DNA from 4 places in the Kitasatospora sp. NPDC034035 genome. Region 1 is predicted to be linked to each of the others. Evidence: riboswitches for the same ligand, from Rfam matches in the RefSeq annotation. Region 1 holds a riboswitch; each other region holds the start of a gene.
The links. Region 1 has a riboswitch for cyclic di-AMP ahead of ACZ52J_RS18400 (transglycosylase family protein). Riboswitches for the same ligand answer to the same signal wherever they lie in the genome.
Positions count from the first base shown of each region.

Region 2: linked by a shared signal. The riboswitch ahead of ACZ52J_RS23865 (C40 family peptidase) and the one ahead of ACZ52J_RS18400 (transglycosylase family protein) in region 1 are both predicted to bind cyclic di-AMP.
Region 3: linked by a shared signal. The riboswitch ahead of ACZ52J_RS30365 (M23 family metallopeptidase) and the one ahead of ACZ52J_RS18400 (transglycosylase family protein) in region 1 are both predicted to bind cyclic di-AMP.
Region 4: linked by a shared signal. The riboswitch ahead of ACZ52J_RS04765 (M23 family metallopeptidase) and the one ahead of ACZ52J_RS18400 (transglycosylase family protein) in region 1 are both predicted to bind cyclic di-AMP.

Region 1 covers NZ_JBVISA010000011.1:257,265-263,081, forward strand. The annotation lists gene ACZ52J_RS18385 (glycoside hydrolase family 13 protein) at 1-58, shown strand, start outside; gene ACZ52J_RS18390 (LacI family DNA-binding transcriptional regulator) at 84-1,103, shown strand; gene ACZ52J_RS18395 (hypothetical protein) at 1,176-1,376, opposite strand; gene ACZ52J_RS18400 (transglycosylase family protein) at 1,598-2,896, opposite strand; cyclic di-AMP (ydaO/yuaA leader) riboswitch at 2,904-3,072, opposite strand; gene ACZ52J_RS18405 (sirohydrochlorin chelatase family protein) at 3,570-4,529, opposite strand; gene ACZ52J_RS18410 (DUF397 domain-containing protein) at 5,087-5,359, shown strand; partial or broken gene ACZ52J_RS18415 (ATP-binding protein) at 5,784-5,817, opposite strand, start outside.
Region 2 covers NZ_JBVISA010000017.1:81,278-87,094, forward strand. The annotation lists gene ACZ52J_RS23855 (hypothetical protein) at 1-656, opposite strand, end outside; gene ACZ52J_RS23860 (C40 family peptidase) at 863-1,909, opposite strand; gene ACZ52J_RS23865 (C40 family peptidase) at 2,136-3,269, opposite strand; cyclic di-AMP (ydaO/yuaA leader) riboswitch at 3,280-3,433, opposite strand; gene ACZ52J_RS23870 (C40 family peptidase) at 3,771-4,808, opposite strand; gene ACZ52J_RS23875 (NYN domain-containing protein) at 5,009-5,817, opposite strand, start outside.
Region 3 covers NZ_JBVISA010000026.1:33,550-39,366, forward strand. The annotation lists gene ACZ52J_RS30345 (DUF3037 domain-containing protein) at 1-256, shown strand, start outside; gene ACZ52J_RS30350 (MarR family winged helix-turn-helix transcriptional regulator) at 353-808, shown strand; gene purB (adenylosuccinate lyase) at 936-2,366, shown strand; gene ACZ52J_RS30360 (DHA2 family efflux MFS transporter permease subunit) at 2,374-3,909, opposite strand; cyclic di-AMP (ydaO/yuaA leader) riboswitch at 4,222-4,402, shown strand; gene ACZ52J_RS30365 (M23 family metallopeptidase) at 4,405-5,397, shown strand; gene ACZ52J_RS30370 (DUF2470 domain-containing protein) at 5,699-5,817, opposite strand, start outside.
Region 4 covers NZ_JBVISA010000002.1:421,155-426,971, reverse strand. The annotation lists gene ACZ52J_RS04780 (sensor domain-containing protein) at 1-65, opposite strand, end outside; gene ACZ52J_RS04775 (GNAT family N-acetyltransferase) at 261-833, opposite strand; gene ACZ52J_RS04770 (hypothetical protein) at 876-1,751, shown strand; gene ACZ52J_RS04765 (M23 family metallopeptidase) at 1,815-2,648, opposite strand; cyclic di-AMP (ydaO/yuaA leader) riboswitch at 2,661-2,819, opposite strand; gene ACZ52J_RS04760 (YiaA/YiaB family inner membrane protein) at 3,016-3,306, shown strand; gene ACZ52J_RS04755 (alpha/beta fold hydrolase) at 3,463-4,290, shown strand; gene ACZ52J_RS04750 (TetR/AcrR family transcriptional regulator) at 4,368-4,934, shown strand; gene ACZ52J_RS04745 (SpoIIE family protein phosphatase) at 5,029-5,817, shown strand, end outside.

The DNA.
Region 1 (5,817 bases):
GGTGGACGGCGGCGAGACGGTGCTCGCTCCGGACAGCACCGGCTGGTGGGCGGTCTGACGTGGTTGCAATAGGCTCTGGGACCGTGACTACGGCGCGACTCTCAGACATCGCGGCACAGGCGGGGGTCAGCGAAGCCACCGTCTCCCGCGTGCTCAACGGCAAGGCGAACGTCTCCGCCGCCACCCGGCAGACGGTGCTGGCGGCGCTCGACGTGCTCGGGTACGAGCGGCCGACCCGGCTGCGCCAGCGCAGCGCCGGGCTGATCGGCCTGATCACACCGGAGTTGAGCAACCCGATCTTCCCCGCGCTGGCGCAGGTGATCGAGCAGACGCTCAGCCGGCACGGCTACACGCCGGTGCTGTGCACCCAGACTCCGGGCGGATCCACCGAGGACGAACTGGTGGAGATGCTGGTGGACCGGGGCGTGGCGGGCATCGTCTTCGTCTCCGGACTGCACGCCGACACCACGGCCGACCACGACCGCTACGCGCGGCTGTCCGGGCGCGGGGTGCCGTTCGTGCTGATCAACGGGTTCAGCGACAAGGTCGACGCGCCGTTCATCTCGCCGGACGACCGGGCCGCGATGTGGATGGCCGTCCAGCACCTGGCCGAACTCGGGCACGAGCGGATCGGGCTGGCCGTCGGGCAGCGCCGGTACGTGCCCGTGCTGCGCAAGATAGAAGGCTTCACGGCGGCGATGCGGGAGGTGCTCGGGCGCACCCAGGAGGAGGCCGAGAACCTCGTCCACCACACGCTGTTCAGCGTGGAGGGCGGACACGCGGCAGCCGGCGCGCTGCTCGACAAGGGCTGCACGGCGATCGTCTGCGGGAGCGACATGATGGCGCTCGGGGCGATCCGGGCGGTGCGCCAGCGCGGGCTGTCGGTGCCGCAGGACGTGTCGGTGGTCGGCTTCGACGACTCGCCGCTGATCGCCTTCACCGAGCCGCCGTTGACCACGATCCGCCAGCCGGTCGAGGCGATGGCCACGGCGGCGGTGGACGCGCTGCTGGAGGAGGTCAGCGGAAACGCGGCCCAGCGCGGCGAGTTCATGTTCCAGCCGGAGCTGGTGATGCGCGGGTCCACCGGGGCCTGCGCGCGCTGAGCGTCGGCCGTAGGGGCAAGGGAAGGGCCCCGGAGGGCAGTTGCTCTCCGGGGCCCTTCGGCGTGCGCCGGGTCAGCCCTCCTGGGCGGTGGGACGGTCGGCGGTGAGGCGTCGGCCGTCGGCCGCGTCGCCGGTACGGGTCTCGGTGCGGCGGCCGCGGGCCAGGTAGTCGCGCAGGACCAGTTCGACGGCGTCCTGCGGGTTCGTGGTACCGGAGAGCATCATCGCGTCGATCGCGAGGTTCGCGTCGATGGTGACGGTGACCTGGGCCATGTGACTCCTCCTCGGGTGCGGAGCAGCAGCTTGCCCGTTGGGGCGGGGTTTCACCACGGGGATACGCCGGAACCCCCGGGGAGGAGCGACCAGACTCTCCCCGGGGGTGGCGGGTGGTCAGCGTTCGGAGGACGACTGACAGCTGACAGATGTTGAAATCTGTTATCTGTTATCTGTTGTCCGTCAGTCGAAATCCGTCGGCTGTCAGCCGTTCGCCGTGCTCAGACCCGGCCGGCGAAGTCCGGGGCCCAGTTGGCGACGGTCTGCTCGCGCACGCCCGAGCTCGGGTTGGCGGCCTCGACGTACTTGCCGCCGCCGACGTAGATCGCGACGTGGTAGACGCCCGAGTCCTGGCCGTTGTTGGACCAGAACAGCAGGTCGCCCGGCTGCAGGCTGTCCAGCGAGACGTGGGTGCTGGCGGCGGCCTGGTCGGCGGCGACGCGCGGGACGGAGATGCCCGCGGCGCGCAGCGCGGCCTGGGTCAGGCCGGAGCAGTCCCAGCCGCCGTTGCCGGTGCCGCCGTAGACGTAGGCCTGGCCGACCTTGGACTCGGCGAAGGCGACCGCGGCGGCCATGCTGCCGGTGGCGGCCTGGGCCGGGGCCTGGGTCTGCGCCTGGGCGGCCGGCTGGGCGGCCGGGGTCTGGGTCTGGGCCGCCGGCTTGGCGTTCACGGCACCGCCGTTCGCGGACTGACCGGACTTCTGCGAGCGGTTGAACCAGGTGAAGTCCGAGCCGGACTTGTCCGAGGAGGCGGACTGGTCGGTGGAGGCCGACTGCTGGGCCTGGCCGCCGTCGCCGAAGGACAGGTGCTGGCCCGGGTAGATGGTGTTCGGACCGTCGGTCAGGGTGCTGCGGTTGAGGTCGTACAGCCGCTGCCAGCCGCCCTGGACGTTGTGCTTGTCGGCGATCGAGGACAGCCAGTCGCCCTCGACCACGGTGTAGTCGCCGCTCTGGGCCTGCTGCTGGTGCTTCTGCGTCCAGTTGCCGGTGGCGGAGTCGGTGGCGGCCTGGGCAGCGTCCTGGGCGGGCGCGGCCGGCTTGGCGGCCGGGGCCTGGGTCTGCGCCGGCTTGGCGGCGGGCTTGGCGACCGGGGCGGCGGGCGCGGCGGGCTTGGCGGCGGTCGAGGTGTCGACGGACGCCGGGGCGCCACCCTTGGTGAGGCCGGCCTGGACCGAGCACACCGGCCAGGCGCCGGGGCCCTGCGAGGCGAGGACCTTCTCGGCGACGGCGATCTGCTGGTCCTTGGTGGCCAGGTCGGCGCGCGCGGCGTAGGCGGTGCCGCCGAAGGCGGACCAGGTGCTCTGGGTGAACTGGAGGCCGCCGTAGAAGCCGTTGCCGGTGTTGATGCTCCAGTTGCCGGTGCTCTCGCACTGGGCGACCTTGTCCCAGGTGGCGACGGAGGCCGCGGAGGCGGTGCCGGAGACGAGGCACGGGACGGTGAGGCCGACGCCCGCGACGCCGATGGCGGCGATCACGCGGCGGGTGCGGCTGGACAGACGGGTGCCGTTGGTGGGCAGCATGAAGACGCGGTCCTCTCCCACGCCTGCGAGGTGAGCTGTCGGATTCGGGCTGGAGTTGCCCGGCCGCGCGTGAGCGCGGCTTCACCCCTAGCCCTGGACGTTCCGGGGAACGGTCCGGGGCGACTTACCTGTGGGTCCCCCGCTCCTGCCGTGGTGCGTTTTCGCGCTTCCAGGACATCCGACGGCAGGACTCGGCGTTGCGGATGAACTGGGTCCGTGTGGCCACGAACGGGGAGCACGTTAAGCAGACTTAAGTTCAAACTGCAAATAGCTGTGACGCGCATCACGGTTTAGTGGGAACTGCCAAAATGTCAGGTAATCATGATCGTAAATGATCGTTTTTCGGCAATGCTGTTGCGGATGCCCACAACTGTCTTCGCCTCAGGAGTGACGTGACGGTGTGTTGAAGCGCGAAGCGGCGCGCCGTCCGAGCCAGGGGGGTGGCCGCGATTCGAGCGCCGGAGAGTGCGCTCACCATTTCCTTGCAAATGGCGCCAGAACGGACATTCCCTTCATTGCTCGCTTAACTCCTGTAACTCCCGTACGGCACAGGAAAGCAGCAGGAGGGGCAGCAGGAGAGGCAACAGGAGGGGCAACGAGAGAGGCAAAGCGAAGGGCCCGGAACGCAAGCCGTTCCGGGCCCTGTGTGCGCGCCGACCGGCGCGTGGTGTCCTTACTGTCCGGCAGGCGCCTCGGCGGCCGCGTGAGCGCGCCGGGCGCCCTCCACGACCCCCTCGGCCTCGGCGGCGGCCGCCGCCTCCGCCTCGGCCTGCGCCAGCTCCTCCGGGGACGGCGTGGGCAGCGCGGCCAGGTAGGTGGAGGCGATCAGCTGGCCGACGGTCGGGTACGCGCCCAGCGGCGCCGCCGACGGGCAGCCGGTCTCCTCGGCGGCCGTGGCGAGCAGCTCGGAGTCGGCCTCCGGCCCGATCACCAGCGGGGCCAGCGCCGGGCGCTGCGAGCCGGACTCCTTGAGGTGGTTGACGGCCGCGGCCACCGAGCCGGGCACGTCGAGCGCGGCGGCGACGACCGGGACGGCCAGTCGGGCGGCCAGCAGTACGCCGGTGATGCCGGCTGCGGCGGCGGCGTCCTCGCCGCCGACGGTGGTCAGGACCACGCCGTCCGCGGCGGTCGCGATGGCGAACAGCCGGGCCCGGTCGGCGCGGGCCAGCCCCGCCTCGGAGAGTCGCACGTGCACGGCCTCGGCGAGCAGCGGGTGCGGGCCCAGCGCGTCGGTGACCGGCGCGCCGTACTCGGCGGCGAGCGCGTGGAGTTCGGCCAGGAAACCGTGCGGACCGGGCACCAGCGGCACCAGGACGGGCGTCGGCAGCCCGGCCTCGGCGGCCATGGCCAGGAGCTCGGCGACGGTGCGGTCCTCGCCGCCGGCGCCCTCGGCGTAGTCGCCGGGGAGGTAGCCGACCGCGGCCTGGACGCCGTTCTGCTCGCTGCGGACGATGGAGAGCAGCTCCTCGACGACCGAGCGGGACTCGGGCCCGGCGGTCGCGGGCACGGCGAGCACCAGGGCCGGCGCGTTGGCCGGGATCGCGGGGCGCTCGGGACGACGGTGGCGCCCCCGCGCACGGGAGCCTGGAGTGCGGACGGGCAGTGGCGCGCCCGGAATGGCTGCGGTGCTCATGCCGGAGATCGTAGGACATCGGCCCGTCCGGCCTGCAGTCGGCTGCCGTACGGGTTTGGCGCGGTCGCGGTGCGGACCCGGTGTGGCCGCCGTGCCGGTACGGGTGGTTTGCCCACAATCCGGACATTCCTCACCCAACCCCCGTGCGAGCACGGGCCATTGCTTTGACGTGCCCCACGTGGTGCGGCGTTGCGACTGTGGTGCGTGAGATGTCTCACAGTCCGGAGGTCGTCTGACGGAGGGTCACGGTGGCGCGACTCCCGGCATTCGAAGATCAACATTCAGCGGGGAGCCGCTCACGGCGGGTTATCGCGGCTCCGGTGATTCAGTCGACTATGTCCGTTTACGTACCGTCAGGGGAGACCCCGTGAAGAGTTCGGGGCCGCGGGTAAAAGGCCTCGTGCACCTGCAACGTCCCGTGCTGATGCACGTGCACTGCAGCTATCATCGCGTCAAGTGAGGCGTTGTGCCGGGCCGGTACGGGGCCGGTCCGTTCGTTCGGCGGTGCCGGGGGCGCCGCGCTGGACGACAACTCCGGAGCTCTTCGGGAGATTTCTATGCACGACTCGCACGACTCGCAGGACACGCACGGCTCGTACGACACCCACAACGGGATGGCCGCGGCCGATCTCACGGGGGTGGTCTGGCAGAAGAGCCGGCACAGCAACTCCCAGGGCAACTGCGTCGAGTTCGCGGCCCTGCCGGGCGGTGATGTGGCGATGCGCAACTCGCGCTTCCCGGACGGTCCGGCGCTCATCTACACCCGGGCCGAGATCGCCGCCCTGCTGTTGGGGGCCAAGGACGGGGAGTTCGACCACCTGGCGGTCTGACCGGCTGCCGTGCTTCACCATCGGGGGGCCGTCGTGGGTGCCGACACCACGACGGCCTTTGACTTTCCTGCCGTCTTCTCCGCTGTTGCCTTCCCGGCCACCGGCCGGGGCGAACCGCCGACGGGGCCTGGCGGAAGGGCCCGGGGCGTGGTCCTCCCGGGGCTTCCCTCGACCGGCCACTCGGCCGGCTGCCGTACCCGACGCCCTGCCCGACGTCCGAGCTGGCATGGGAGCGGGCCCTCGGCCCGCTGTTCGACCGGCCACGCGCCGCTCGGCGCTAGGCCGAGCGCCGGTGCCGTCCACCGACGTCGACCGGTCCGCCGAGCGCGTCGAGCGCCGAGCGTGCACCGATCTCCGCGTGCCCGCCGATCTCCGGGTGTCCGCCGATCTCCGGGTGTCCGTCGAGCGTGCCGCCCGCCGGCTCCGCCTCGAACATGGCCCAGACCACCTTGCCGCTG
Region 2 (5,817 bases), on a different contig from region 1:
GAGAGCCACAGCGGTGTCCAGGCCCGGGTGTCGGACCTGGTCGCGACGTGGGTGGCCTCGTGCGTGATGACCACCTGTCGGCCGAAGTCGCTGAGCCGTCCGTACGCCTCGGGGTTGACCAGCACCCGGTCCGCCGGGGTGTGCCGGGGCGCGCCGGGGGCGGCCACGGTGACCGCCGCCATGCCCGCCCAGCCCGCCGGGTCGCCCTCCAGCAGCCGGGCGAACCGCTCCTCGGTACCGGGCAGTTCGAGCAGCAGCCGGCCGGGCCAGGCGCCGCCCCAGACCTCCTCGACGGCCGGTACCGCCCGGTCCCCGACCGCGACCAGCCCGGCCGGGTCGGGGCCGTCGGCCGACCCGAGCACCAGGCAGCGCGCGCCGACCGCCGACCGCCCCGCGCCGAAGTCCCACGGCGCCGGCGGCCCGCTCGCGCTCTCCTCGCGCTCGACCCGCCAGCCGTCCCCGGCCCGGGCCAGCTCGATCCGGCGCGGGTACACCACGGGGTAGTCGTCGTAGTCGGCGATCCGCACCGCCAGGTCGGCCGCGGCGGTCAGCCGGTCCGGCCCGCCGCCCGCGGCGAGCACCAGGTTGCGGTAGGCCGCCTCGGCCACCGGCAGCCCCGACCGGGCCGGCAGCGAGCGCGCCCGCTCCGCCAGCACCGCCGCCACCTCGCCGCGCCGGTCGGCCGCCTGGCGGGCCGGTGCCGCCGCCGGGGCGACCGGCGGCAGCGACAGCTGGGCCAGCCCGCCGGCCGCGAGCAGCAGCGCACCCCGCCGGGACAGCGTGCGGCGGGTCCTGTCCGTCGGGTGGGGGTCGTGGGGGCCCGCTATCGGGTGGGGGTCGTGGGGGCCGGGCGGCGACGCGCTCAGAGCCGGACCACCCCCGAGACCGGCATGGCGTTGACGCTCTCGTAGCGGACCTTGGCGCCCGGGTAGGGGGCGTGCACGATCACGCCACCGCCGGCGTACATGCCGACGTGGTGCATGTCCCGGTAGAAGATCACCAGGTCTCCCGGTCGCGCTTCGGAGAGGCTGATCCGCTGGCCGGCGTACGCCTGGGCCTGCGAGGTGCGCGGCAGGGTCACTCCGGCCTGCCGCCAGCTGTAGTACATCAGACCGGAGCAGTCGAACGCACGGGGCCCGGTGGCCCCGTAGACGTACGGCGCGCCGACCATCCGGACCGCGGCCGCCAGCGCGGCGGCCCCGCGCTCGGAGGCGGGCGGGGCGGAGCCGAGGTCCAGCCGGTCGGTGCCGCGGGTGGCGCGCTGCTCGGCGTCCCGGGCGTCCTGGGCGGTCATCCTGGCCCGCTCGACGGCGCCCAGGCCGTTGAGCAGCTTCTGTGCCGTGGTCAGCCGCTGCTGGATCTGCTGCTTGCTGTCGGCGAGCGAGCGGCGGGTCTGGTCCAGCTCGGCGAGCTTGCCGGCGGCCTCGGCGCGCCGTTGGTCGAGCCGGCGCTGGCGGGTGACCAGCTCGTGCAGCGTCTCCTGCTGCCGCTGCGTCGCCTGGCCCATGGTTCGGGCGCGGGCGAGGTAGTCCTCCGGGTCGGGGGACAGCATCAGCCGGGCGGTCTGGGTCATCCCGCCGCCGCGGTACTCGGCCCCGGCCACGGTCGCCAGGTCGCCGCGCAGCTCGTTGAGCTGGTCCTGGGCGACGGCGATCTCGCCCTGCAGGATCGTGGTCTCCCCCTGGAGCCGCCGCTGGGCCTCCTGGGCCGCGTTGTACCTCTCCGAAGCCTGCTCGGCCTCGTCGTAGAGCTGCTCGACCTGTGTCTTGACGTCCTTGCGGTCGGCCGGGTCCGGGCTGCCGGGGGCGGCGTGGGCGCTGCCGCCGGTCGCCATGCCGAGCGCGGTGGTGGCCGCCGCCGTCAGCACCAGCGCACGGACGAGCAGTTGGGAACGGCGGTGCACGGGCATGGTGGCAGCGGCTCCAATCCTGCGGCGCGGCCCCGCCGCCGCCCCACTGCGGGCGGTCGTCGAGCGGGAGTCCGGTGGCAGACGTTAGCGAGTCCGGGCAAGCGAGTCCAAACCCCTCCGGACCCGAATATTTGACCCGTAATCGGACATCAGCCCGAGCCGCCGAAAAAGCCGCAGGCCCGGCCTTCCGTGGAGGAAGACCGGGCCTGGAAGCGCCGAGTACGGATCAGACCCGCACGATGCTGGTCAGCGGCATGTTGGTGACGGCCTCGTAGCGGACCGAGGCACCCGGCTTGGGCGCGTGCAGCACCTGGCCGTTGCCGGCGTAGATGCCGACGTGGTGGGCGTCCCCGAAGAAGATCAGCAGGTCGCCGGGCTGGGCCTGGGACAGGTCGCTGCCGATCCGGGTGCCGGCGTGCGCCTGCTCCTGCGAGGTGCGCGGCAGCGAGACGCCGACCTGGTTGAACGCCCAGACCATCAGGCCGGAGCAGTCGAAGGAGGACGCGCCGGTGGCGCCCCACACGTACGGGCTGCCGACCTTGGAGGCGGCGGCGGAGAGCGCGGCTGCACCGCGCGAGCTGCCGGGGGCGACCGGCTTGGCGACCGGCGAGGCCGGGGCCGGGGCCGAGCCCGCGGAGAGGTCGGTGCGGCTGTTGTCGCGGGAGGCGCGGTCGGCGGCCTGCTGGGCCTTCACCGCGGCGTCGGCCTGGGCCTTGGCGTCGGCGGCGGCCTTCTCCTCGGCCGCGCGCAGCGCCTGGCGCTCCTGCTCGGTCAGGGTGTTGAGCAGGTCCTGGGCGGCCTTCAGCTTGTTCTGGACCTCGTCCTTGGAGGCCTTCAGCTGCTGGGTGGTCGACTCCAGCTCGGCGAGCTTGCCCTGGGCCTCGGTGCGGTCCTGGTCGAGCTTGCGCTGCTGCTCCTGGAGCACCTTCAGCTGGTTCTTCTGGGTGTCGCCGGCCTGGTTCAGCGCACCGGCCTGGTTGAGGAAGCTGTCCGGGCTGGACGAGAACATCAGCTGCACGGTCGGGGATATGCCGCCGTTGCGGTACTGCTCCCCGGCGATCTCGGCCAGGCCGCCCTGCAGGTCGGTCACCTGGTCCTGCTGACGGGCCACCTGGTCCTGCAGGCCGGAGACCTGCTTCTCCAGCGTCTGCTGCTTCTCCTGGGCGGCGTTGTACTGCTCGGTCGCCACCTCGGCCTGCTCGTTGAGCTGGTCGACCTGCTCCTTGACCTGGTCCTTGGTCGGCTGCGGGTCGGCGTGGGCGCCGGACTGCGCGGAGAGGGCGACGGCTGCGGCGGCGACACCGGTCAGGATCGAGACACGGGCGCGGCCGGCTGGCTTGGGACGACGATGGGACGCCACGAAGGCGGGCTCCTTCTTCCTACGTCCGCCTACCGGGTGAGCTGACGGGTTCGGGCCGGAAGCATGCCCTACGACGCCTCACGGCCGTTCCAGCGGCCGACCTGGCGCCGATTCACCCCGGAGGAACGTGGTTCCCCGGCTCCGCTGCGCAGCACCCCCGACTACTGGGCTCCCCTGTCGGGCAGTCGCTTCGACCTGCCCCGCTGCCTCGCGAACTCGACGGTAGCCACCGCCGCCACCCCGGCTGGGTGATCGACACTGCGATGGCTCGGTGCATGACCCTAGTAACTGAACCGTGATCGGTTCAAATCCTTGTCAGAAAAAAGACGGAAGATTACCCAAGTTCTTTTGTGAAAATGACCGATGGTAACCGCCGCCCCACGCAAGGCTGATCAGGTCTCACCCGATACTCGCGAAACGGTCGAAAACCCGAACGCCACCCCCGATCGGGGGTGGCGCGGATCACAGGGCTCGGGCGAACCCCTTCGGCGTGTCGGGCCGTCAGACCCGGCGGATGGTGTTGATCGGCATCGCGTCGGCCTTCATCACCTTCACCACGTCACCGGTGTGCGGCGCGTGGACCACCATGCCGTTGCCGATGTACATCGCGACGTGGTGCATGTCGGGGCCGTAGATGACCAGGTCGCCCGGCTGAGCCGCCGCCAGTCCGGGCACCGCGGTGCCGTAGTGGCCCTGCTCCTGCGAGGTGCGCGGCAGCGAGACGCCGGCCTGGCCGTACGACCAGACCATCAGGCCCGAGCAGTCGAAGGTGCTCGACCCGGTGGCGCCCCACACGTACGGCGAGCCCTGCTTGCTCATCGCCTTGGCGAGGGCCACGGCCGCGTAGCCACTGGCCGGCGGCAGGCTGCTCAGGTCGACCCGGTCGCTGCCGCGCGAGGCCCGGTCGTCCTGCGCCTGCTGGGCCTTCAGCGCGGTGCGCTCGGCGGCGCTCAGCGAGTTCATCAGGTCCTGGGCGGCCTTCAGCTTGGTGTTGACGTCCGCCTTGGCCTGGTTCAGGTCCTTGGTGGTGGTGTCGAGCGAGGCCAGCACGGCGGCCGCCTCGGTCTTCTCCTGGTCCAGCCGGCGCTGCTGGTCCAGCAGCCCCTTGAGCGCCTCCGCCTGGGTGGTGCTGGCCTGCTGGACGGTGGAGGCCTTCTCCAGGTAGCCGGACGGGTCGGAGGAGAGCATCAGCTGGACGGACGGGTCGATGCCGCCGGTGCGGTACTGCTCGCCCGCCACCTCGGCCAGGCCGGCCTGCAGCTGGGTCATCTGCTCCTGGCCGCGGGCCACCTGGTCCTGCAGCTGGTCGGCCTGCTTGCGCAGCTGCGTGGCCCGCTCCGTGGCGCCGTTGTACTTCTCTGCCGCCTGCTCCTGCTCTTGCTGGAGTTGGTCGATCTGCGCCTTGACGTCCGTTTTGTTCGGCTGCGGCGCGGCGTGCGCGGCTACCTGGGCGGAGAGTGCGACCGCGGTCGCAGCGGCCGCGGTGAGCACGGAGACCCGCGCGCGGCTCGGCTGCTTGGGACGGCGGTGGGAGGCCAAGGGACCGGCTCCTTCTTCCAACGGACTCACCCGATTGGATGAGATTCCGGAAAATAGGTTTGACGCCAGACCCTAGTGCGGATCTATCCGCTTTGCCACTCCCCCGAAGGCGTGAACTCTGTTTCCCACACCGACTTCACCGGACCCGCACACCACCACGGACCCAAGGCTGACCAGGAGTCATCCTACGCGGCCCGCGCTCAGGGCCGGGCCAGCCGGTTCAGCAGCAGCACCGAGGCGACCGGGCGCGCGCCCGCCTTCCGCACGCCCTCCGCGACCTCCCGGTCGGCGGAGACCACCACCACCGGACGGCCCTGCGGCTCGGCCCGCACCAGACGGCGAATCAGCTCGTCCGCGGTCTCCCCGGTCCGGCTGAACCGTACCCGGACCCCGCGCGGCGGTGCCATGATCACCGGAACGTCCAGGTCCTGCCCGTCGAACACACAGGTGACCTCCGCCTGGGTGCGCTGGGCCAGCATCGCCAGCCCGCCCAGCAACCGGATCCGCTGCTGCTCCAGCGGCAGCGTCGGATAGCCGGTCTTGGTCACGTTGTAGCCGTCCACCACCAGGTGCACCTGCGGGATCGCCAGCAGCTGGTCCAGCAGCGCCGGGTCGTCCTCGGCCAGCCCGCGCCGCGCCACGTCGTGCGGCGAGGCCGCCCCCGGCACCACCGCCTCCACCAGGTCCGCCGGGCGGATCTGGGAGACCGGCAGCGCCAGCTCCCGCTGCAGCCCCTGGGCCGACTGCAGCACGGTGTCCAGCAGCAGCCGCAGCCGCATGTCCTCGACGCTGCGTCCCTCGCGAGCCGACCGGCGGCCCTGCTCGGCGGCGTTCTCCAGCTCGGAGACCCGGTGCTTGAGCCGCCGCGCCTCGGTCTCGGCCGCACTGCGCTCGGCCGCGCCCTGCGCCTTCGCGGCCTCCAGCTCCCCGGCCAGGCGGCGCGCCTCGGCCTGCGCCCGGCGGGTGTCACTCTCCAGCGACCGCACCTTCTTGCGCAGCGACTCGGCCT
Region 3 (5,817 bases), on a different contig from region 1:
CCTGGACCAGGCGCGGCTGCTGGCGCTGGACCCGGTGACGGACGTGCAGGGGGTGCGGCGGGCGCTGCACGGGATCGAGGCGGTCTGCCTGGGCGGGCCGCAGGCCGGGCCGGCGGCGGGGGACAGCCCCGGGCAGCGGTTCCGCTGGCTGACCGCGCCGCGCAGCGCGATCGTCCAGCCGGGGCCGGTGCACACCGGGCTGACCGCCGACCCGGACGCCGAGTTGCGGCGGCTGTTCGACCAGTTGGTGCTGTGACCGCCGGGTGCATGTCTGTGAAGGTGTGAGGCGGCTCGCGACGGTTGCCCCGGTCAAAGCTTGAGTTGCTGAAGCACCTGGTCGTACCCTGACCCCATGGGTTCGACACCGACGACGACCGTACCGACCAACGCCGAGCTGATGGAGGCGTTGGCCGCCGTCGGCGCCGCGTATTTCCAGGACTTCGCGGCGGCCGCGGCCCGGCACGGGCTCTCCTCCTCGCAGGCCAAGGCGCTGGGCGCGGTCCGGGAGCCGGTGCCGATGCGCGCGCTGGCCGGACGGCTGGGCTGCGACGCGTCGAACGTCACCGGGATCGTGGACCGGCTGGAGTCGCTGGGCCTGGCCAACCGGGCGGCGGCGGCCGGTGACCGCCGGGTGAAGATCGTGGTGATCACGGCCGAGGGCCGGGAGATCCTGGGCCTCATCCGCAGCGAGATGGGCCGTACCCACCAGGCGTTCGAGGCGATGAACGACGAGCAGCGGATCGCCCTGCACTCGATCTGCACGCAGGTCCTGCCGGTGCTGGCCGGCCGGACGGGCGGCGCGCAGTAGGCCCTGCGCCGCCCGTACCCGCGGACCCGCGTCGGGCCGAGCGGTCCGGCGGGTTCCGGCGGCCGCGGCCGCCGGTGGAGCAGGGTGCCGACGTCCGGCGTGACCTCGGCTGTTACCCTTGCGAAGCGTGAGCGCGAAGCCCCAGATCCCCAATGTCCTGGCCTCCCGGTACGCCTCGGCGACCCTGGCCCAGCTGTGGTCCCCCGAGCACAAGGTGGTCCTCGAGCGCCACCTGTGGCTCGCCGTCCTGAAGGCCCAGCAGGACCTCGGCGTCGAGGTGCCGGCGAACGCCGTCGCCGACTACGAGCGGGTGATCGACCAGGTCGACCTCGGCTCGATCGCCGCCCGTGAGCGGGTCACCCGCCACGACGTGAAGGCCCGGATCGAGGAGTTCAGCGAACTCGCCGGCCACGAGCAGATCCACAAGGGCATGACGTCCCGGGACCTGACCGAGAACGTCGAGCAGCTGCAGATCCGCCGGTCGCTGGAGCACGTGCGCGACCGCGCGGTCGCCGTGCTGGTCCGCCTGGCCACGCTGTCCGCCCAGCACTCCGAGCTGGTCATGGCCGGCCGCTCGCACAACGTGGCCGCGCAGGCCACCACCCTGGGCAAGCGCTTCGCGTCGATCACCGACGAGCTGCTGGTCGCCTTCCGCCGGCTGGAGGAGCTGATCGCCCGCTACCCGCTGCGCGGGATCAAGGGCCCGGTCGGCACCTCCCAGGACATGCTGGACCTGATGGGCGGGGACACCGAGAAGCTGGCCGAGCTGGAGCGCCGGGTCGCCGCGCACCTCGGCTTCGACAACGTGCTGACCAGCGTCGGCCAGGTCTACCCGCGCTCGCTGGACTTCGAGGTGCTCACCGCGCTCGTCCAGCTGGCCGCCGCGCCGTCCAGCCTGGCCAAGACCATCCGCCTGATGGCCGGCCACGAGCTCGTCACCGAGGGCTTCAAGGAGGGCCAGGTCGGCTCCTCCGCGATGCCGCACAAGATGAACACCCGCTCCTGCGAGCGCGTCAACGGCCTGGCCGTCATCCTGCGCGGCTACGCCTCGATGACCGGCGAGCTGGCCGGCGACCAGTGGAACGAGGGCGACGTCTCCTGCTCGGTGGTGCGCCGGGTCGCGCTGCCGGACGCCTTCTTCGCCTTCGACGGCCTGCTGGAGACCTTCCTGACCGTCCTCGACGAGTTCGGCGCCTTCCCCGCCGTGGTCGAGGCCGAGCTGGACCGCTACCTGCCGTTCCTCGCCACCACCAAGGTGCTGATGGGCGCGGTGCGCGCGGGCGTCGGCCGGGAGACCGGGCACGAGGTCATCAAGGAGCACGCCGTCGCCTCCGCGCTGGCGATGCGCGCGGGCGCCCGGGAGAACGAGCTGCTCGACCGCCTGGCCGCCGACGAGCGGATCCCGCTGGACCGGGCCGCGCTGGACGCGCTGCTGGCCGACAAGCTCTCCTTCACCGGTGCGGCCGGTGCCCAGGTCGCCGAGGTGGTCCGTCAGGTGGAGGCCGTCGCGGCCGCCTACCCGGAGGCCGCCAAGTACGTGCCCGCCGACATCCTCTGACCACTCGTCAGCTGTCGGGCGAGGGCCCCGCCACCGGACCGGTGACGGGGCCCTCGTGCGTGTGGACGTGGCCCGGGTCGAGCGGCGGGGTGGTGCCGCAGGTCCACGCGCAGTCCGGCTCGGCCACCAGGTGGTCCTCGGGGGCGAGGACGTTGCCCCGGACGGTGGCGAAGGCGATCAGCCCGCCGCCGGCCAGCAGACCCGCGCAGATCAGCATCGCGGTGTGGAAGGCGGAGTCGACCGCGGACGGCACCCGGTAGGCGTCGCCGCTCAGTCCGGCCAGGGCCGGGAGGGCGGCCACCGCGAGCAGGCCGGCCGCGCGGGCGGCGGCGTTGTTCACCCCGCTCGCGATGCCCGCGTGCCGGACCTCGACGGCCGCCAGCACGGTGGCCGTCAGCGGCGCGACCAGCAGCGTCATGCCGCAGCCCATCACCGTGACGGCGGGCAGCACGTCCGCCCAGTAGGAGGAGCCCGGGCCGATGCGCAGCATCAGCAGCACCCCGGCGGCGCACAGCAGCGGGCCGACGGTGAGCGGGATCCGCGGGCCGATCCGCTTGCCGAGGCGCCCGGCGCGCGCCGACAGCCCCAGCATCAGCACCGTGATCGGCACCAGCGCGAAGCCCGAGACCAGCGGCGAGAACCCGGCGACGATCTGCAGCTGCACCACCAGCAGGAAGAAGACGCCGCTGAACGCCGCGTACACGCAGAGGGTGACCAGGTTCACGGCGGTGAACAGCCGGGAGGAGAACAGGCCGAGCGGCAGCATCGGATCGGGCGCGCGGCGCTCGACGGCCACGAAGGCGACGCCGAGCACCACACCGATCAACCCGCTGACCCAGACCACGGCGGACACGCCCTCCCCGGCGGCGGTCAGCGCGTAGGTGATCGCGCCGAGGGCGAACGCGGCGAGCACCGCGCCGAGCACGTCGAAGCGGCCGGTGGCGCTCTCGTCCCGGCTCTCCGGCACGTACCGCGTGGTGACCGTGATCACGGCGGCCGCGAGCGGCAGGTTCAGCAGGAAGATCCAGCGCCAGCCCGGGCCGTCCACCAGCCAGCCGCCGAGGAAGGGGCCGACCGCGGCCGACACGCCGCCGAGGCCCGACCACAGCCCGACCGCGGCCGAGCGGTCGTCAGGGTCGAAGACGGCTTGGAGCATGGCGAGCGAGCCGGGGGTGAGCAGCGCCCCGCCGATGCCCTGGACGGCGCGGGCGGCGATCAGCACCTGGATGTTCGGCGCGGCGGCGCAGGCCGCGGAGGCGGCGGCGAACCAGACCACGCCGATGAGGAAGACCCGGCGCCTTCCGTACCGGTCGCCGAGCGCGCCGCCGAGCAGGATCAGGCCCGCCAGGGTGAGCAGATAGCCGTTCAGCGTCCACTGAAGGGACGCCAGGGAGGCGCCGAGGTCGGCGCCGATGCGGGGCAGGGCGACGTTCACCACGGTGCCGTCCAGCATCGCCATGCTGGAGCCGAGCACCGTCGCCAGTAGTACCCAGCGACCCTGCGCGGTGCCCAGGCGCAGGGTGCCGGCCTCGGAAGTGGCCACGGCCCGATCCTGCTCCCCGTGAGGCCCGCGTGACAAGGGTCACCGGCGGGTGTGTCGGTGGTGTGCGGTGCGTGAGCGGACGACCGCGCAGTGCCGTCGATGTCGGCGCACGGTCGTGGATCAGTGGCGCGGGGTGAATGGATCGCGTACGCACCGTGCAGCGGATCATCCGGAGAGTCACCGCACCCCGGGGGATGGTTGCCGATTCAAGAGATCGACATTGCTTCACCCGAACGGATGGGTTTTAGTTCAGCGACCGCCCGGCCAGTCCGGACGGATCCACCGGGTGGAACGCCGAGTCCTGCCGCTTCCCGGTGGTTCGAACTGAACTCTGTACGGCAGGAGCGGGGGACCCACAGGTAAGTCGCCGGACCGGAAGTTCGTGCCTCAGGGCGCGGCGTCCAGGGCCGGCTTGGGGTGAAGCCGCGCATGCGGCCGGGCAACTCCAGCCCGAACCCGACAGCTCACCTCGCAGGCGTCGGAGAGGAAACTTCCATGCCTGCTCAGGCTCGTCGTATCGCCCTGCCCCGCGCCGCCCGCATCGGCATCGCCACCGCCGTCACCGGTGTCTCCTTCGCCCTCCCGCTCGTCACCGCGATGAGCGCCCAGGCCCACACCGCCCCGGTCGCCCCGGCCCCGCAGGCCGCCGCCTCCACCACCGCCGTCGACGCCGCGCCGGCTCAGGCCGCGCCGGCCCAGGCCGCTCCGGCCGCCGCGCACGAGAGCTACCGCGTCGTCAGCGGCGACACCCTGTCCAAGATCGCCGACGCCAAGCACGTCGAGGGCGGCTGGCACGCGCTGTACGAGCAGAACCGCTCGGTCGTCGGCGCCAACCCGAACCTGATCTTCCCGGGCCAGCAGTTCGCGATCGCCGGCCACGCTGCCGCGCCGTCCGCGGACGTCGCCCCGGCCAAGCCCGCCAAGCCGGCCGCTCCGGTCACCCAGGCCGCTTCGGCCGCCAAGCCGCAGGCCCAGGTCCAGGTCAAGACCGAGGCCGCCAAGCCGGCCGCCCAGGTGCAGACCCAGGTTCAGACCGCCGCTCCGGCCCAGGCCGTGACCGCCGCTCCGGTCGCCGCCGCCTCCGGCTTCGTCGCGCCGCTGGCCCACCCGGTGCTCGGCGAGGCCTACGGCGTGGCCGGCTCGATGTGGGCCTCCGGCCACCACACCGGCCAGGACTTCGTGGCCTCCACCGGCACCCCGCTGCGCGCCGTCGCCAACGGTGTCGTGGTCAAGGCCGGCAACGGCGGCGCCTACGGCAACGAGGTCGAGATCAAGCTCGCCGACGGCCACTACGCCGAGTACGCGCACCTCTCCGTGATCGGTGTGAAGATCGGTCAGACCGTCACCGTCGGCCAGCAGCTCGGCCTCTCCGGCGCCACCGGCAACGTGACCGGCCCGCACCTGCACTTCGAGATCCGCACCGGCCCGGAGTACGGCTCGGACATCGACCCGGTCGCCTACCTGCGCGCGCACGGCGTCGCGCTCTGACCCTGTCGGGGTTTCAGGAACCACCGCTGCTGCGGAGCGAATCGATCCTCCGGGATGGTCATGTCGGGTGACCGCTCGACCGGGTGATCGCCGTGCAGTGGACATGGGCGCGGGACACGCCCAGGCCGGCCCGGCTCGCGGGATTCACTTCCTCGCGAGCCGGGCCGGCCGCTGCCGTTTTCGGGGTCGGCGGTTCGTTTTCGGGGCGGGGTCGGGGCGGGGTCGGGGTGGCGTTCGCGGTGCGCCGGTGGTGGTCCGGGCGGTACGTGAGGAGGACGCGGCCGGGCGGTGAGCCGGCGACTCAGCTGCGGTGGGCCGGCTGACCGTACCGGGCGGCGGCCAGCAGGTCGTGCATCCGGTGGCCCAAGTCCTCGGTGTCGCGGGCCGGTTCGGGGAAGACCAGGCGGACGTCGCGGTGGC
Region 4 (5,817 bases), on a different contig from region 1:
GGGTCGTCGCCGTGACCGTCCAGGACGTCCCACTCGTGGTCCCGTGTGCTTCGGCTGCTGCTCATGTTCCGGCCCCCGGCCCCTCGTACTGACGGTCGTTCGTGCTCGCTGACGTCGTCCAGTCTGGCCGAACCGCAGGTCGCGGCGGCATCCGGAGGCCTGGCGGATCGGGGGTGGGGTTAACCCCCCGGCCCCCGGCCCCCGGCCCCCGGTCCGCCGGCCCGCCGGTCTCCCTGGCCACACGGGTGCGCCGTGGGGGTTCAGCCGGTCGGGCCCGGCCACTCGTCGACGAGCAGCGCGAAGAGGTGCGAGTCGGAGCGGACGCCGTTCTCGAGCCGGTCGTGCCGGGCCCGCCCCTCCAGCCGGAACCCGAGTCGGGTGAGCACCTTGGCGGAGGCCGTGTTGCCCACGTCGGCCGAGGCCGTCAGCCGGTGCAGGTCCAGGGTGTGGAAGGCGAAGTCGCAGAGCAGGCCGGTGATCTCGCCCGCGTGGCCTCGGCCCCGGAAATCGCGGCCGAGGACGCAGCCTAGGTCGGCGGCGCGGTGCTTCCCGAGGGTGAGTGCGGCGTGTCCGATCGGGGTCGCGTCCTGCGGGTCCTCGGCGTCGGCGAGCCTGGTGACGGCGAGCCGGTAGGTGTCCCGCTCGTCGGCCATCGCCTCCTCCAGGTAGAGCTCGATCTGGTCGGCGCAGGTCTCGCGGTCGTACGGCTCGAACGGCAGGTGGCGGGTGACCTCCGGGTCGCCGAACAGGGCGTGCAGCGCGTCCACGTCGCCGTCGGTGTGGTGGTACTCGCGGATGGCCAGCCGGGGGCCGGTGAGTCGTACGGGGACCATGGCGGCCGACCCTACCGGCCCCCGGAGGCTACCGTTCGGACTATGAACGACGAAGACCTGCGACTCGCCCCGCGCACCAGGGCCGCCGACCTGCTCGCCTGGGCGGCCGAGCAGGGCCGCACGCCGGTGGCCGAGGCGCCGCTGCGCGCGGTGCTGGCGCTGCTGGAGCTGGGCGAGGGCAGGATGCACGACGGCTGGCCCGAACTGACCTCCGACGCGGTGGAGCACCTGCTGTACGAGCGGCTCCACCTGTACGTCCAACCCACCCCCGAGGAGGACCCGCTCGCGTACGGCGACGCGGTCCGGTTGCTGATCGACCACCAGCGGGCGGTCCGGCGGCTCAACGCCAAGCGCCAGGAGCGGCTGCACGCGGAGGCCGAGTGGCAGGGCGAGGTCGCGGCCGGGCTGCTGCGCCGCGCCGACCTGGTGACCTGGCCCCGGCTGTACGCGCTGCTGCTGCACGCGTACGGGGTGGACGTCGCGGACGAGGCGGCGGTGCGGGACTGGCTGACCGGCTTCGGCGAGCTCCCGGAGGAGGAGCGGCTGGCCGCGTACGAGTCGCTGGTGCCGGCCGGCTGGCTGGACGAGCCGGACGAGCGGGGCTGGGGACCGGGCCGGGTGCTGTCGGTCGGCATGGCCACGGACGGCGCGCGGCGGCTGCTGGAGCAGGGCCTGATGCGGCGCAGCTACCGCAACCTGGCCGAGCTGACCGCGCTCGGGCGGCCGATGCCGGACGAGCTGGCCGGTGACTTCGGGCAGTTCGAGGAGGCGGCGGTCGACGCGGCGCTCGACCTGTTCGGGGAGTGGACGGTGCCGGGGCTGCCGCGGCTGCTGGTGGCGGAGTTCCCCGAGCTGGCGCCGGAGCCCGGCCAGGAGGAGATCGACGCGTACGTGGCGCAGTTGCCCGCGGAGGAGTGAGACGCCGCGAAAAGCCCCCGGCCGCTCGAACCGAGCGTGCGACCGGGGGCTTTCGGGTGTCCGTTACGGGTTGAGGCCGTGCTGCTGGAGCCAGGGCTCCGGGTCGACCGGGGCGCCGCCGCCGGGGCGCACCTCCAGGTGCAGGTGCGGGCCGGTGACGTTGCCGGTCGCGCCGACCTTGCCGATCTGCTGGCCGGAGGCGACGCCGCCGGAGCCCTTGATGATCGAGGAGAGGTGGCAGTACCAGATCTCGGTGCCGTCGGGCAGGGTCTCGACGATCCGGTAGCCGTACGAGCCGGACCAGCCGGCCGAGGTGATGGTGCCCTGGCCGAGCGCGTACACCGGGGTGCCGGTGTCGGCGGCGAAGTCCAGGCCGGTGTGCAGGTTGGCCCAGTAGCGGGCGCTCTGGCCGTAGTGGGCGGAGAGCCGGTAGTCCTTCACCGGGAGGGTGAGGGCGGCGGCGCGCTTGGCCTCCGCCTCCGTCGCGGCGGCCTTGGCCTCCGCCTCCTTGGCGGCGGCCTTGGCCTCGGCCTCCTGCGCGGCCTGCACGCGGGCACCCTCCTCGGCGGCGGTGCGCTGGCTGTCGGCCTGCTGCTGGATGCGGGCGGCGAGCGCGAGGCCGGGGTCGGCGGCGAGCGCGACCGGGGTCTCGTCGGGGGCCTCGATGGCGGGCGCGACGGCCGGGGTGGCCGAGGCGAAGCCGGTGGCACCGAGGGTGGCGGCGACGGCGGTGACGCCGAGCAGCGGGGAGGCGCCGCGGGTCTGACGCGGCATCCGGTGCCGGTTGGCCTCGGCCTCCGGGCCGAGGGCCTCGGGCCCGTCCACGCCGGGGTGGTCGAGGAGCTGGGTACCGGCTGCGGGGCCGGCCGGGTGTGCCGGGGTGTGCGTCGACGCCACGGAGGCGCGCTCCTTTCCTTCCTTCGCGCCTACCGGGTTAGCTGACGGGTTCGGAGCAGGAAGGTCTCCTACGGCCGGGCCGGGGCCCCGCCGATTCACCCCAAGGAACATGGTTCCCCGGCTCCCTGACCTGCCCGGAGGCCGGTCGGCGGGATTAGGCGACGGCGCACGGTGCCGTCTGGGAACGGCGTTGACGACCGCGCTGCGTTATCAAACGTTAATCCTAGGACGCTCTGATTCCAAGCCATCCGTCCGGGACGGCAGTGGAGCGAGTGATCGGACGTCAACGAACGACCCCTCATGCGAGCACCCCATCTGAGTACTCCTACTCATGTGCGGCCCGGCCGGGCGGCCGCATCCTGGCGCCATGAGCGCACCGATGCAGAACCGCACGACGGCCGCGTACTACATCCAGGCCATCCTCTCCTTCGCCCTGTCGGGCACCGCCCTCGCCGTCGGGATCGCCTACCTGCCGGTCGGCGGGTGGACTCGGGCATTCCTCGGGATCGGCCTCCTCTACACGGTCACCTCCTCCTTCACCCTGGCGAAGGTGATCCGGGACCGGCACGAGTCGAACGAGATCGTCAGCCGGGTCGACCAGGCCCGACTGGAGAAGCTGCTCAGCGAGCACGACCCGTTCAAGCCCGAGGGGATCTGAGGCGAGCCAGCCTTCCCCTCTCCCGTCGACGCCCTCTTCGACAGTTCCTTCGAGACTCTCTTCGGCCGAGGGCTTGACGGCTAAGGCTATTAGCCTTAGCTTTATGGCTATCGGCAGCAGCGCCGATGTCGCAGCGAAGGACCGAGGAGGCCCACCATGAACGCCCCCATCAGCCCGGACACCCAGTACCTGACCGTCCCCGGCGGGCGGATCGCCTTCGACGACACCCGACAGGGCGACGGCACCCCCGTCGTCCTGCTCCCCGGAATGCTCGACAGCCGGGCCGCGTACCGGCACCTGCGCCCGCTGCTCGTCGCCGCCGGCCACCGCGTCGTCACCATGGACCTGCGCGGCTTCGGCGAATCCTCCATCGCCTGGGACGACTACGGCCCCGCCGCCATCGCCGGCGACGTCCTCGCCCTGCTCGACCACCTCGGCATCGAACGCGCCGTCCTCGCCGGGAACTCCTACACCGGCGCGACGGTCGTCAAGGCCGCCGGGGACGCCCCGGAGCGGATCGCCGGGATCGTCCTGATCGACGCCTTCGTCGAGAACCCGCAGCCCGGCGCCCTGATGCGCGGCGCCCTCCGCCTGATGAGCGCGGCCCTCGTCCACTGGCCCGCCTTCTGGGGCTTCTACCTGCGCCGGATGGCCTTCCCCGGCGCCAAGCCCGCCGACTTCGACGGCTACGTGGACGGACTGGTCGCCGCCCTGCGCACCCCGGGCCGCAAGACCGCCACCCGCGGATACGTCACCGGGGACTCGTCGCCGGCCGGCTGGACGGCCGCCGTGCGGTGCCCGGCGCTGGTGGTCATGGGCAGCAAGGACCCCGACTTCCCAAAGCCGGAACTCGTCGCCGACCGGCAGGTCGCGGCACTCGGCGCGCGGAAGGCGATGATCGAGGGGTCCGGGCACTATCCGATGGCCGACAACCCGCAGGCCACCACGGACGCCCTGCTGCCCTTCCTCGCCGAACTCGCCTGACCGCCGGCCCGGCCGCCCGACCGAGCGGCCGTCCGGCCCGACCCGTCGCCCGACTTCCGTACGGAGAAGCCGAAACCATGCCCCGCGTAGGACTGACCCCCGACCAGGTCGTCGACCACGCCCTCGCCCTCATCGACGAACAGGGCGCCGACGCCCTCACCCTGGCCGCCGTCGCCGCCCGGGCCGGGGTCGCCACCCCCTCGCTGTACAAGCACGTCAGCGGCGGCCTCGCCGAACTGCGGCAGCTGATCGCCGTCCGGGTCACCGAGGAGTTGGCCGACCGCCTCGCGGACGCCGCCGTCGGCCGCAGCGGGGACGACGCCGTCGCCACCGTCCTGCGCGCCTACCACGCGTACGCCACCGAACGCCCCCACCGCTACAACGCCCTCCCCCAGGCCCCGCAGCCCGACGACGACCTGGCCCGGGCGGCCGCCCGGCTCGTCGGCGTGATCATCGCCGTCCTGCGGGAGTACGGCCTCGACGGCTCCGAGGCGATCCACGCCGCCCGCACCGTCCGCTCCCTCGCCCACGGCTTCGCCTCCCTCACCACCGCCGGCGCCTTCCAACTCGCCGAGGACCTCACCACCACCCAGGACCGCCTCATCACCGCCCTCACCACCGGCCTGCGCACCTGGCCGGCGTAGCGGCCCGACCAGGTGCGCAGGCCGTGGTGGGCGGGGGCCGGTGCGGCGGCTCGGTCACCCTCCACCGTCCGGGGAAATGGGGTATTAAGAATCAGTGCCCCCCTCCGAGGACGACAGCCGGACTCCCGACCAGCGCCGGACCCCGCTCAGCGGTTCGACCACGCGCAGTGCGATGCGCTGTGTGCGCCTGCTGCTCGGCTGCACCAGCGCCGCCGAACTGCTCGGCACCGTCCTGGCCGAGGGCCCGAGTTGGATCACCGGCGAGGGTTCCGCGCTCTACCTGCTGGATGCCGCCGGGATGCTCCGGCTGACCGTCTCGCACGGGCTGCCGGAGCGGGCGCACGAGCGCTACGGCGTGGTCGATCCGGCCGGTGAGCTACCCGCGGCGATGGCCCTGCGGCTGCGCCGCCCCTACCTGCTCAGCCCGGAGCACACCGGCATCGACTACCCGAACCGGAACGCCGGCATGGGCACCGGGATGGTCACCGTGATCACCCTGCCGATGGTGGTGGACGAGCGGCCGGTCGGTGTCCTGGCGCTCGCGCTGGCCCACCGGGGCACCGTCCCGCGCCGTGACCTGGACGTCCTGGAGACGATCGCGGAGGCCTGCGCGCACCGGATCGACCACCTGCTCGACCACGCCGCGGACGCCCGGCTCCCGCAGGGCGCCCGTTCGCCGCTCGGCGCCCGCTCACCGCAGGGCGTCCGGTTATCCGACGGCCCGGTGCCGGAGGGGGCGGACGGCCGCCCCGCCGGGCCGGCCCATCCGCTGTTGTCGCTCGCCGTCCGGGCCGCCGGGCACGGCGCGTTCGAGCGCGATCTGGTCACCGGGGAGAGCTACTGGGACGCCGCGGCGTTCCGGGTGGCCGGGCGGCCGGTCTCC